Regions from separate parts of the Sodalis sp. RH14 genome, predicted to be linked through region 1. Evidence: predicted binding sites of a transcription regulator. Region 1 holds the regulator's gene; the other holds the start of a gene.
The links. Region 1 encodes CRP, which controls carbon source genes, mostly activating them, when cyclic AMP is high. Its sites were predicted from a motif close to ATGTGANNNNNNTCACAT; they were not measured.

Region 1 (5,791 bases):
GGGCGGCGCGTCGGTTTCCAGTTTTTCATAGGCGGCGGTGGCTATTTTCCAGGCCAGCCACAGCAGGTAAAGGCTGCCCGCCACCTTCAGCATAAAATGCAGGGACGGATAAAGCGTGATCAGGCCGCCGATGCCGAAGGCCACCAGCAGCAGGATACATTGCATGCCGAGCATGATGCCGATCATCAGCGGCATCGAGCGCCAGAAGCCAAAATTGGCGCCCGAGGCGGTAAGCAGCATATTATTAGGGCCAGGGGTAATGGCGGCCACCCAGAGAAACCCCAGCATTGACAGAAAAAGACTCAGTTCCACGTTTTGGCGGCTCCCCGTAAAATAACGCGTATGAAGCTACCAGTGCGCACGGGGATGTACAAGGCATAACAGGTGAAATTTACTCAACACCTTGATTTATTGACTATCGGGACACAATATCGTGATTATTCCCTGGGAACAAATCGATCCTGACACGCTCTATAACCTGATCGAGTCCTTTGTACTGCGTGAGGGCACCGATTATGGCGAGCAGGAGAAATCACTGGCGCAAAAGGTCGAGGATGTAAAACGCCAGTTGATAAGCGGCGAGGCGGTGGTGGTCTGGTCGGAACTGCATGAAAATATCAATATCATGCCGCGCGGCCGGTTTAATGACCAGGCCGGAGATACGCCGGGCGAATAGCGAAGCCCCTGGCCCCTAAGCGCTAAATATGCTAACACTCACTTCTGGGCCTTGATGCCGGGCGCACTTCTTCACGCCGCAATTCAACCAAGCGTAGGGTTACCATGTCGACAAAACACCCCATTATTGCCGTTACCGGTTCCAGCGGTGCGGGCACCACCACCACCAGCCTGGCGTTTCGTAAAATATTCCAGCAGTTGAATATCCACGCCGCCGAACTGGAGGGTGACAGCTTTCATCACTTTACCCGGCCGGAAATGGATATGGCGATCCGCAAGGCGCGGGATTTAGGGCGCCATATCAGCTACTTTGGTCCGGACGCCAATAACTTTGGCCTGCTGGAGCATACGTTTCATCAGTATGGCGATACCGGCCGCGGTCAGTCGCGTAAATATCTGCATACGTATGACGAGGCGGTGCCGTATAACCAGATCCCCGGTACCTTTACGCCCTGGCAGGCGTTGCCGGAACCGACGGACGTGTTATTTTACGAGGGGCTGCACGGCGGCGTGGTAACCGATAGCCATGACGTGGCGAAGCACGTGGATTTGCTGGTGGGCGTGGTGCCCATCGTCAACCTGGAGTGGATCCAGAAACTGGTGCGCGATACCGGCGAGCGGGGGCATTCGCGCGAGGCGGTGATGGATTCGGTGGTGAGGTCGATGGAGGATTATATTAACTACATCACGCCGCAGTTTTCCCGCACCCATATCAATTTCCAGCGGGTGCCGACCGTCGACACGTCGAACCCTTTCGCCGCCAAGGCGATTCCCTCACTTGACGAAAGTTTTGTCGTTATTCATTTCCGTAGCCTGGCGCATATCGACCTGCCTTATCTGCTGGCGATGCTGCAAGGCTCCTTTATTTCCAATATTAATACGCTGGTGGTGCCCGGGGGCAAGATGGGGCTGGCGATGGAGCTGATTATGGGGCCGCTGGTACAGCAGTTGCTGGAAGGAAAGGAAATTAAGTAAACTCGAGGCCTCGGGCGGGAACACCACGCCCGATTCGACCCCATCGGCATGCTTTCCCTTGAACACGCCAGGATTCGCTGCGGTGTTGGCGGGCCTAGCATACCGTGGGGCGCTCGGTCGGGCGGGAACACCACGCCCGATTCGACCCCATCGGCATGCTCTCCCTTGAACACGCCAGGATTCGCTGCGGTGTTGGCGGGCCTAGCATACCGTGGGGCGCTCGGTCGGGCGGGAACACCACGCCCGATTCGACCCCATCGGCATGCTCTCCCTTGAACACGCCGGGTTTGAGTGCGGTGTTGGCGGGCATACCGTGCCATGGGGCGCTCGGTCGGGCAGAGAAACCATGCCCGATTCGACCCCATTGGCGCGCTCTCCCTTGAACACGCCGGGTTTGAGTGCGGTGTTGGCGGGCCGGTTAGGCGGCGGGGGCGTGGTGTTCGTCGCGCACTTCAAAGCTGTGGGTCATATTGACCGACGCGCCGAGCATCAGTGAGACCGAGCAGTATTTTTCCGCCGATAGCGTCACCGCCCGCTCCACCGCCTTGTCGGTCAGCCCGGCGCCGGTGACGATAAAATGCAGGTTGATATGGGTAAACAGGCGCGGCGCCTCGTCGCGGCGCTCGGAGGTGAGTTTGACCTCGCAGTCCCGGACGTCCTGCCGCGCTTTGTGTAAAATCGATACCACATCAATGGCGCTGCAGCCGCCGACCGACATCAATACCATTTCCATTGGGCTGGGCGCTTTTTCGCCCGCGTTCCCATCCATCAAAACCTGGTGGCCCGAGGCGGATTCGCCCATGAAAGACAACCCTTCTACCCATTTGACCCGTGCCTGCATTATGATACTCCTGATGAAAAGCTTTCCAGCAGACTACATTTTTGTTGGAAAACTGGCAATGTTACTGAACATACTTCATGCTGAAGCAAGACAACAGAAGACACTGCTTCAAACCTATGCTAAAAACAAGGCTGGATCGGCCTCATGATAATGAAAGGGCAAGAGATCGATCGGAACATCACATTACCAGACCCTAATAAGTTCCCTTACGTCGCTCCGTTTAAACGCGGAGTCAGAGTGAATAATACAAGCGCCGTAACAGGGAATACGATGTCCCGAACCTGGGATAGCGATGACAAAAGAGGATAACAGCGAATGGTTCTCGGCAAACCGCAAACAGACCCGACTCTCGAATGGTTCCTGTCTCATTGCCATATTCATAAGTATCCATCGAAGAGTACACTTATACATCAGGGTGAAAAGGCTGAAACGCTTTACTACATCGTTAAGGGCGCCGTGGCGGTGCTGATTAAGGATGAAGAAGGCAAAGAGATGATTCTCTCCTATCTTAACCAGGGAGATTTCATCGGTGAGCTCGGCCTATTCGAGGAAGGTCAGGAACGCAGTGCCTGGGTACGGGCGAAAACCGCCTGTGAAGTCGCCGAGATTTCGTATAAAAAATTCCGGCAGCTGATTCAGGTGAATCCGGATATCCTGATGCGCCTGTCGGCGCAAATGGCCAGTCGTTTACAGGTAACGTCGGAAAAAGTCGGCAACCTGGCATTCCTGGACGTTACCGGACGCATAGCGCAAACCCTGTTGAACCTGGCGAAACAACCCGACGCCATGACCCACCCCGACGGCATGCAGATAAAAATCACCCGTCAGGAAATCGGCCAGATTGTCGGCTGTTCCCGCGAGACGGTAGGACGTATTCTTAAAATGCTCGAAGATCAAAATCTTATATCCGCGCACGGTAAAACCATTGTTGTTTACGGCACGCGCTGATAGCCCCGTTATACAGGCGTGGTGCTTCGTACCACGCTTTTTTTGCTGACAGTATGTGGCGCCGGTTAATCTACCACCCTGAAGTAAACTATGCCCTGCGGCAAACCATCGTGCTATGCCTGCCGGTGGCCGCCGGCCTGTTATTCGGCAGCTTGCAAAACGGCCTGCTGTTTTCGTTGGTCCCTGCCTGCTGCAATATCGCCGGCCTCGATACCCTGCATAAACGGTTTTTCAAGCGACTGGCCGTCGGCGGCGTGCTGTTCGCGCTGAGCAGCGTGCTGATCCAGGTGCTGTTGGCCGTGCCGGTGCCGTTGCCCTTGGTGATGCTCGGCCTGGCGCTGCTGTTCGGCGTTACCGGTGAAATCAGCCCGCTGCACGGCCGTTTATTGCCCGCCGCGCTTATCGCCGCCATCTTTACCCTGGGGCTGGCCGGCAATGTGCCGCCCGCCGTGCCGCCGCTGCTGTATATTGCCGGCACCGCCTGGTACGGGCTGTTCAACGCCCTGTGGTTCCGGTTGTGGAAGGAGCAGCCGATGCGGGAATCGCTTAGCCTGCTGTATCGGGAGCTGGCGGATTATATCGAGGCGAAATATACCCTGCTGACACAGCATACCGATCCGGAAACCGCCCTGCCGCCGCTGTTTGCCCGCCAGCAGGCGGTGATTGATCTGATTGCCCAGGTATACCAGCAGCTTTATATGCTGTCGGCCAATGATCAGCTGCAGTACAAACGCCTGCTGCGTTCTTTCCAGGTGGCGCTGGATTTGCAGGAGCATATCGCCGTCAGCCTGCACCAGCCGGACGAAGTACAAAAACTGGTGGCGCAAAGCCACGCCGAGGCGGTTATCCGCTATAACGCCCGGCTGATTGCCGCGCGGTTGCGGGTACTGGCGGATGATATTCTCTATCACCGGCAGCCGGGGCGTTTTAACATGGCCACCGCGCTGTCGGCCCTGGAAAAAATTGCCGACCGGCATCCGGATAATCCGGTCGGACAGTTTTGTTATTACCATTTCAGCCGTATCGCCCGGCTGCTGCGTACCCAGCGCCCGCTTTACCGCCGCGACCTGATGGCCGACAACCAGCAGCGGCTGTCGTTTTGGCATGCGCTGGTCAGCTACTGTTCCTTTAAATCCATGGCGCTGCGCAGCGCGGCAAGGCTTGGGATTATGCTGGCCATCGGCAGCAGCCTGGGGCTGGTATTGGATCTCCCCAAACCCTACTGGATTTTAATGACGGTGATGTTTGTCAGCCAGAACGGCTATAACGCCACCCGGGTGCGGATCCAGCATCGGGCCCTGGGCACGTTGGCGGGGTTGGTGATTGCCGCCGGCACGCTGCAATTCAGGCTGAGCGACGGCACGGTATTGCTGTGCATGTTGTTCCTGACGCTGGCGTCTTACCTGGTGTTGCGCAAAAATTACGGCCTGGCGATGATCGGCATGACGGTGACCGCGGTGTATACGTTGCAGCTACTGTCGCTGAACGGCGCGCATTTCCTGGTGCCCAGGCTGGTGGATACGCTGATCGGCTGTATGCTGGCGTTCGGCGGCATGCTGTGGTTATGGCCGCAGTGGCAAAGCGGTATGCTGCGCAAAAACGCCCATCTGGCGCTGGAGCGGGACCAGGACGCGCTGCGACTGCTGCTGCAACCCGCCCCCGAGCCGGCGGCGCTGGCCTACGCGCGCATGAAGGTCAACCAGGCGCACAACGCGCTGTTTACGTCGCTTAGCCAGGCGATGCGGGAGCCGGCGTTTAATTCGCGCTATCTGACCGATATGCGTTTATGGGTGACCCATAGCCAGTTCATCGTCGAGCACATCAATGCCATGACCATCCTGGCGCGGGATCACTACATGCTGACGCCGACGCTGGCGCAAAAGTACCTGGCCTCTTGCGAGGTGGCGCTGCAGCGCTGCCAGCAACGGCTGGAATATGACGGCCCAAGCTCAGACAGCCCGGTGATGGATGCCGCCGGCGAAACGCCGGAGCTGCCCGGCACCCTGATGGAACGCCATCTGCGGCGTATTCTGTTCCATCTGGGCGTGATGCATACGATTTCATCGGTAGCCTGGCGCCAGCGGCCGCAGCACGGCAACTGGCTGGCGCGCCGGTTAAGCCATTAGTCTCCCGCCGCGCGCCTTAGGGTTTGGCGGCGATAACCTGCGCCACCGCCTGTTCAAACCGGGCCATGCCCTGTTCGATATCGGCGAACTCCACCACCAGCGACGGCGCGAAACGGATGACGTCCGGACCGGCGTTGAGGATCATCAGGCCCTGCGCGGCGCTGGCGTGCAGGAACTCGCGCGCCCGGCCATGGAACTGCGGCCGCAGTTCGGCGCCCAGCAGCAG
Region 2 (5,791 bases), 2.2 Mb from region 1:
ATGCAGACGCCTCGGCGCTGTTTACCATGTTCCGCAACGTGGCGGGGTCGGTGGGCATTTCGCTGTCCACCGCGGCCATCACCGAGCGATCCCAGGCCCATAGCGCCGCCATGGTGCATAATATGTCGCCGCTTAACGAACAGTTTCAACAGACGCTGAACCGCACCGCGGCGGCAATCCGCGATTTTTCCCACCAGATAGGCGATCCGATGCAGCTGGCGACCGGCCAGATGTATCAGCAGATGATATCCCAATCACGGATCCTGGCGTATATCGACGTCTTTTCCCTGTGCGCGGTGGTGGCGTTTATCCTTATACCTTTTTGTCTGTTGCTTTCGCCCGTCAAGAGCGAAGGCAATGCGGGAGCACATTGATATGCCGGTTTGTTTCCTGGCCGCCCGGCGGCGGCATCGCTCATTGATAGGGCGTTTCAGCCTCGGCGTGGCGCCGTTCGTCCTGGCCGCCTGCGCGGTAGGACCGGACTATCAGCCGCCCCATCCCGTCACCCCCGCCGCCTTTGCGCCGGCCGGCGATAAATCCGGCGCCGCGGTCACGCTGGCGTCGCAGCCGGACCCGTCCTGGTGGCGCAGTTTCAACGATCCGCAGCTCGACAGCCTGATCGCGCGCGCCATCGCCGGCAACCTTTCGCTGCAACAGGCGGTGCTGCGCATCGCCGGCGCGCGTGAACAAAGCGTGCAGGCGGGGGCGGCCGGTTTGCCCGCGGTAAACGCCAGCGCCAAGGCTACCCGGCAGCAGTTGGGCCTGAAGGGTGAACTTGAATCCTCCGGCGTCAACCTCAGCGATGAAAATACCAGCCCGGAGATTGCCTCAGGGCTGGATAGCCTGTTCAAGCCGGTCAATCTTTACCAGGGCAGTTTCGACGCCAGCTGGGAAATTGATCTGTGGGGCCGGGTACGTCGCTCGGTGGAGGCGGCGAACGCCCAAACCCAGGCCGCGGTCGAAGGACGCAACGACGCGCTGGTCTCGCTGGAGGCGGAGGTGGCGCGGACTTACCTGCAGTTGCGCGGCGCGCAGAGCGTGGCCGCTACCCTGGAAACACAAATTGCGGTGGCCCAGCAATCGGCGGAACTGACGCGCAGCCAGCAGCAGCACGGCCTGGCCCCGCAGTATGACGTGGAAAACGCCAACGCCCAGCTTGGTTCGCTGCGGGCGCAACTGCCCCAGTATGAAGCGCAGCAGCGCCAGGCCATGAACGGCCTGGCGGTGCTGCTGGGCCAGCCTCCCGGCACCCTGGATCACGAGCTGGCGCCCGTCAAACCCCTGCCGGCGGTTCCCGCGGCGGTGCCGGTGGGCGTGCCATCGACGCTGGCGCGCCGGCGGCCGGATATCCGCCAGGCGGAAGCCAACCTGCATGCGGCCACCGCCAATATCGGGGTTTCGGTGGCGCAGTTGTTTCCCGATCTGTCATTGACCGGGCAGTTCGGGATGCGCAATACCGATGCGGACTATCTCACCCACTGGAGCAGCCATTTTTACAGCTTTGGTCCCCAGGTTTCCCTGCCGATATTCCAGGGCGGCCGGCTGGTGGCCAGCGTGAAACTGTCGCGCGTACAGCAGGCCAATGAAGCGCTTGCCTATCGCCAGGCAGTGTTGACCGCCCTGCAGGATGTGGAAAATGCCCTGGTCAGCTACCGCACCGATCGGCAGCGGGTCGAGGGGCTGGAGCAAACGGCCGCCTCGTTGCAGAATGCCTTCGATCTCGCCAGCGCCAGCTATCGCCAGGGCATCAGCACTTTTATCAACGTGCTGGACGCCCAGCGGCAGCTGGCGCAGGCCCGGCAGCAGGCGGCCAGCGCGCGGGTGCAGACCGGCACAGATCTGGTGGCGTTATATAAAGCGCTCGGCGGCGGCTGGGAGCCGTATCAGAATATGACGCTGCCCGACTACCCGGTTTTTGGTCCGGCGGAGTCGGGAAACGCGCCGGTGCAATTGACTAATAAATCGCCACAATCTTAGGCGCAAGCACAAATCGGCCTAAAAATGTGTCTTGGATCACATATTTTTGTAGCGCAATGCAACCAAACAGGAGAAAATTAGACCATCTTACAAATGGGGGGTGGGTTGTCATGGGTACTCTTGCCGCAGGCTTCGTGATGATGCGCTGGGAATTGCTCAGCGCGGTGATGATGTTTTTCGCCAGCACGTTAAATGTCTTTTGCCGTAAAAGCAGCCACAATGCGCTGGCGTTTATTTTCAGCGGCGTCGGCATCAGCATGGCCTGCTGGTTTGTCACCGGACTGCTGGGTATCACGCTGTCGGTTGAAATGGTCTCCTGGCGCGAAGCCTGGGATAACCTGAAAGATATCGCCACGTATGTGGTTTCCCATACGCCGCCGGAATGGCAGGTAAACTGACCGTCTCCGCCGGCCGTCCCCGGGCGGGGTAGTAGCGCTGACCGCTCCCTGCCCGCGCCACAAAAATAGCTTGCCCGGCGCTGTACCGATTGGTACAGTCAGGATTCCCGTTCTCCTGACAAGGCATCCATCATGGCAAACCTGGTCCCTCCCTTTACCCCTGACACCGCCGCCGCTAAAGTCCGTATGGCGGAGGACGGCTGGAACAGCCGCGACCCGCAGCGCGTATCGCAGGTGTATACCCTTGATACGCAATGGCGCAATCGCGCGGAAATCGTCACCGGCCGCGACGAGGTGGTGGCGTTCCTGACGCGTAAATGGGCTAAAGAACTGGATTATCGGCTGATCAAGGAACTGTGGGCGTTTACCGGCGCGCGCATTGCGGTGCGTTTTGCCTATGAATGGCATGACGACAGCGGCAACTGGTTTCGCTCCTATGGCAACGAAAACTGGGAGTTCGATACCGCGGGGTTAATGGCCCGCCGTTTTGCCTGTATCAACGATCTGCCCATCGCCGACGGCGACCGCAAGTTTCACTGGCCGCTGGGACGGCGCCCGGATGATCACCCCGGTCTGTCCGACTTTGGCCTCTAGATGATCGACCACAACGCGGATAGCGCGGCGCTGGTAGCGCAAATAGCCGACGTTTTCCGTGAATGCGGCTTCGAGGGCGCGTCCCTGAGCCGTATCACCGAACGCACCGGCCTGGGCAAAGGCAGCCTGTACCACTTTTTTCCCGGCGGCAAAGACGCCATGGCGGCGGCGGTGCTCACCCAGGTCGAGGCGTGGTTTCACCGCCACATTTTCCAGCCGCTGGCGCGGGATAACGCGCCGGACGCGCTTGACGGCATGTGGCGGGCGGTGGATGCGTATTTCCTGTCCGGACAGCGCATCTGCCTGATGGGGGCCTTTGCCCTGGACGGCACGCGCGATCGATTTGGCCATGCTATCGGCGTGTATTTCCACCACTGGATAAGCGCGCTGCAACAGGCGTTGCAACGGGCCGGCGTCGCAGTTCCGGCGGCGGGCGAACTGGCCGAGGACACCGTCGCCGGTATCCAGGGCGCGTTAACGCTGGCGCGAGCCATGAATGACACCGATCTGTTTATCCGCGGCACGCGGCGGCTGCGGGCACGGCTTATGCTCGCCATACCCTTTCACCATCCTTGATGCCGTCTTGCGTGCCGGCACGGCGGATCGGACCTGTCCGCCGCGCGGCATGGCCGCCTGCGGGCGGTTATTTTCCGTCCCGGGCGGCGAACATGGCGCGGGCCGCTGCTGCAACCACGGGTTGACGCGTCGCCACAGTGGCGGCGATACGCGCCGCCACCGGTTCCCGCACCGATCCGGGGGCGGTTTCCGGCCGGCCGGCGTTAAACGGCGGCGCCGGCGCGTATTCCAGTCCCAGCTGGATAGCCTCGGCGGTCGCCTGGTCGAAGACCTGGTTAATCACCGCCAGCGCAAAATCCATGCCCGCGGTTACGCCGCCGCCGGTGATGATATTACCGTCCTGCACCACGCGGCCCGCGTCGGGTATGGCGCCGAACAGCGTTAACAGATCACGCCAGGCCCAGTGGCAGGCGGCGCGTTTACCCACCAGCAGCCCCGCAGCCCCCAGGATCAGCGACCCGGTACACACCGAGGTGATATAGCGGGCGCCGCCGGCCAGCCGGCGGATATCGGCCATAAACACCGGGTCCGCTATCATCTCGGTACTGCCGGCGCCGCCCGGCACGCAGAGGATATCGCACCGCGCGATAGCCGCCAGATCGGCCAGGCCGGAAAATACCAGGCCGTCGGCGCTTACCGGCCGGCCGGCCGTCGAGGCGGCAATCACCCGGGTATCCGGCAGACGGGAAAAGAACTGGTGCGGGCCGGTGAAATCCAGCTGGGTAACGCCGGGGTAAAGCGGCATGACGATAATCAAGGACTGCTGCATCATTCTTTCCTCATGACGGTAACCTGTTATCAATAGGCCTGGCGCGGGACGATTACCGCCTTAAAACTCAATTTCGCCGGCCGGGCGTACGCTGACGCTATGCGGCCCGGCGTTAAATCCGTCCAGCAGGGCATTATGATGGGCGATGATCTGTGCAAAGCCGAGGGCGCCGCTGTCCGCGGTGGTATGGCCGTCGCCGGCCAGGACCACGTCATACCCCAGGGAAACCGCGCGGCGTACGGTGGTATCGACGCAAAACTGCGTCATGCATCCCCCCGCCACCAGGCGCGTGACGCCCAGGCGCTGCAAACAATCGGCCAGATCGGTGGCATAAAAGGAATCGCAGCTGCGCTTATGCACCACGATATCCCCGGGCGCAGGCCCCAGGTCCGCACGGATGCGCCACCCTTCCCCGCCCCGCGCCAGCCGGTGATCGCCGTCGCCGTCGTGCTGCACCAGGATAACCGGCGCCCCGGCGGCGCGCGCCCGCAGCTGCAATGCCGCCAGCCGCTGCGCCACCTCGCCTAACCGCCGATCGAGCAGCGGCTGGCGAGCCGCATCGGCCAGCCCGTGGAGAATATGGTTTTGCATATCAATAATCAGTAATGCCGTGGTCATATTACCCTCTTATGCTGCAAGTTCAGGCGCCGCGCACGGCGGGGAAATGCGCCAACCCGCCGGACGACGGGATAGGCATGGCGCGCGCGGGCTATTTAATCTGGCGAAAAACAATGCCATTATGCCATATCGATCTCACCGGCACCGTGGCGACTAGAAGGACATCTATGCTGAAAATTCTGGGCAAGTCAACTTCCATCAACGTGCGCAAGGTCTTATGGACCTGCGTGGAACTGGGTATCGATTTTGAACGGGAAGACTGGGGCAGCGGATTTAAAGATCCCCATGACCCGGCTTTTCTGGCGTTAAATCCCAATGCCATGGTGCCGGTCATCCTGGACGGGGATTTTGTGTTGTGGGAGTCCAATACCATTATCCGCTATCTGGCCCGGGCCTACCGGGGCGAGGCGTTATATCCGGCGCCGCCGAAAAGCCGGGCGCGGGTGGATCAGTGGATCGACTGGCAGGCCGCCGAACTCAACCCGTCCTGGAGCTACGCCTTCACCGCCCTGGTAAAACGCTTCGCCACGCATAACGACGCGCAGCGCATTGCCGGGTCGATCGCCGCCTGGTCGGGGACGATGACCATCCTCGACCGGCAGTTGGCCGCCACCGGCGCTTACGTGGCGGGAGACGCCTTTACGCTGGCGGATATTCCCATCGGCCTGTCGGTGAACCGCTGGTTCTCCACCCCCATCACCCATCCGGAACTGCCCGCCGTCAACGCTTATTATGAACGGCTCAGCCAGCGTCCGGGCTATCTGGCCCATGGCCGCAACGGGATGCCGTAAGCGGCGCGCGCTGAAATATAAAGTGCTTACGGCAGTTTCAGCGCCGTTTGATCCACATAGGGTTTCAT

Region 2: a site for CRP is predicted at 2,002-2,019, ahead of ACL2XQ_RS06300 (YjcB family protein). Genes of this name have one in related genera too.

Annotation. Positions count from the first base shown of each region.
Region 1 covers NZ_CP178739.1:5,216,319-5,222,109, forward strand. The annotation lists gene ACL2XQ_RS23875 (LysE family translocator) at 1-312, opposite strand, end outside; gene ACL2XQ_RS23880 (YheU family protein) at 434-676, shown strand; gene ACL2XQ_RS23885 (phosphoribulokinase) at 781-1,650, shown strand; gene ACL2XQ_RS23890 (OsmC family protein) at 2,069-2,491, opposite strand; gene ACL2XQ_RS23895 (hypothetical protein) at 2,451-2,639, shown strand; gene crp (cAMP-activated global transcriptional regulator CRP) at 2,807-3,439, shown strand; gene ACL2XQ_RS23905 (YccS/YhfK family putative transporter) at 3,493-5,565, shown strand; gene argD (bifunctional acetylornithine/succinyldiaminopimelate transaminase) at 5,582-5,791, opposite strand, start outside.
Region 2 covers NZ_CP178739.1:1,401,644-1,407,434, reverse strand. The annotation lists gene ACL2XQ_RS06310 (DHA2 family efflux MFS transporter permease subunit) at 1-374, shown strand, start outside; gene ACL2XQ_RS06305 (efflux transporter outer membrane subunit) at 376-1,977, shown strand; gene ACL2XQ_RS06300 (YjcB family protein) at 2,088-2,375, shown strand; gene ACL2XQ_RS06295 (DUF1348 family protein) at 2,508-2,969, shown strand; gene ACL2XQ_RS06290 (TetR/AcrR family transcriptional regulator) at 2,970-3,545, shown strand; gene ACL2XQ_RS06285 (DJ-1/PfpI family protein) at 3,613-4,314, opposite strand; gene ACL2XQ_RS06280 (isochorismatase family protein) at 4,375-4,932, opposite strand; gene ACL2XQ_RS06275 (glutathione S-transferase family protein) at 5,100-5,723, shown strand; gene ACL2XQ_RS06270 (ABC transporter substrate-binding protein) at 5,750-5,791, opposite strand, start outside.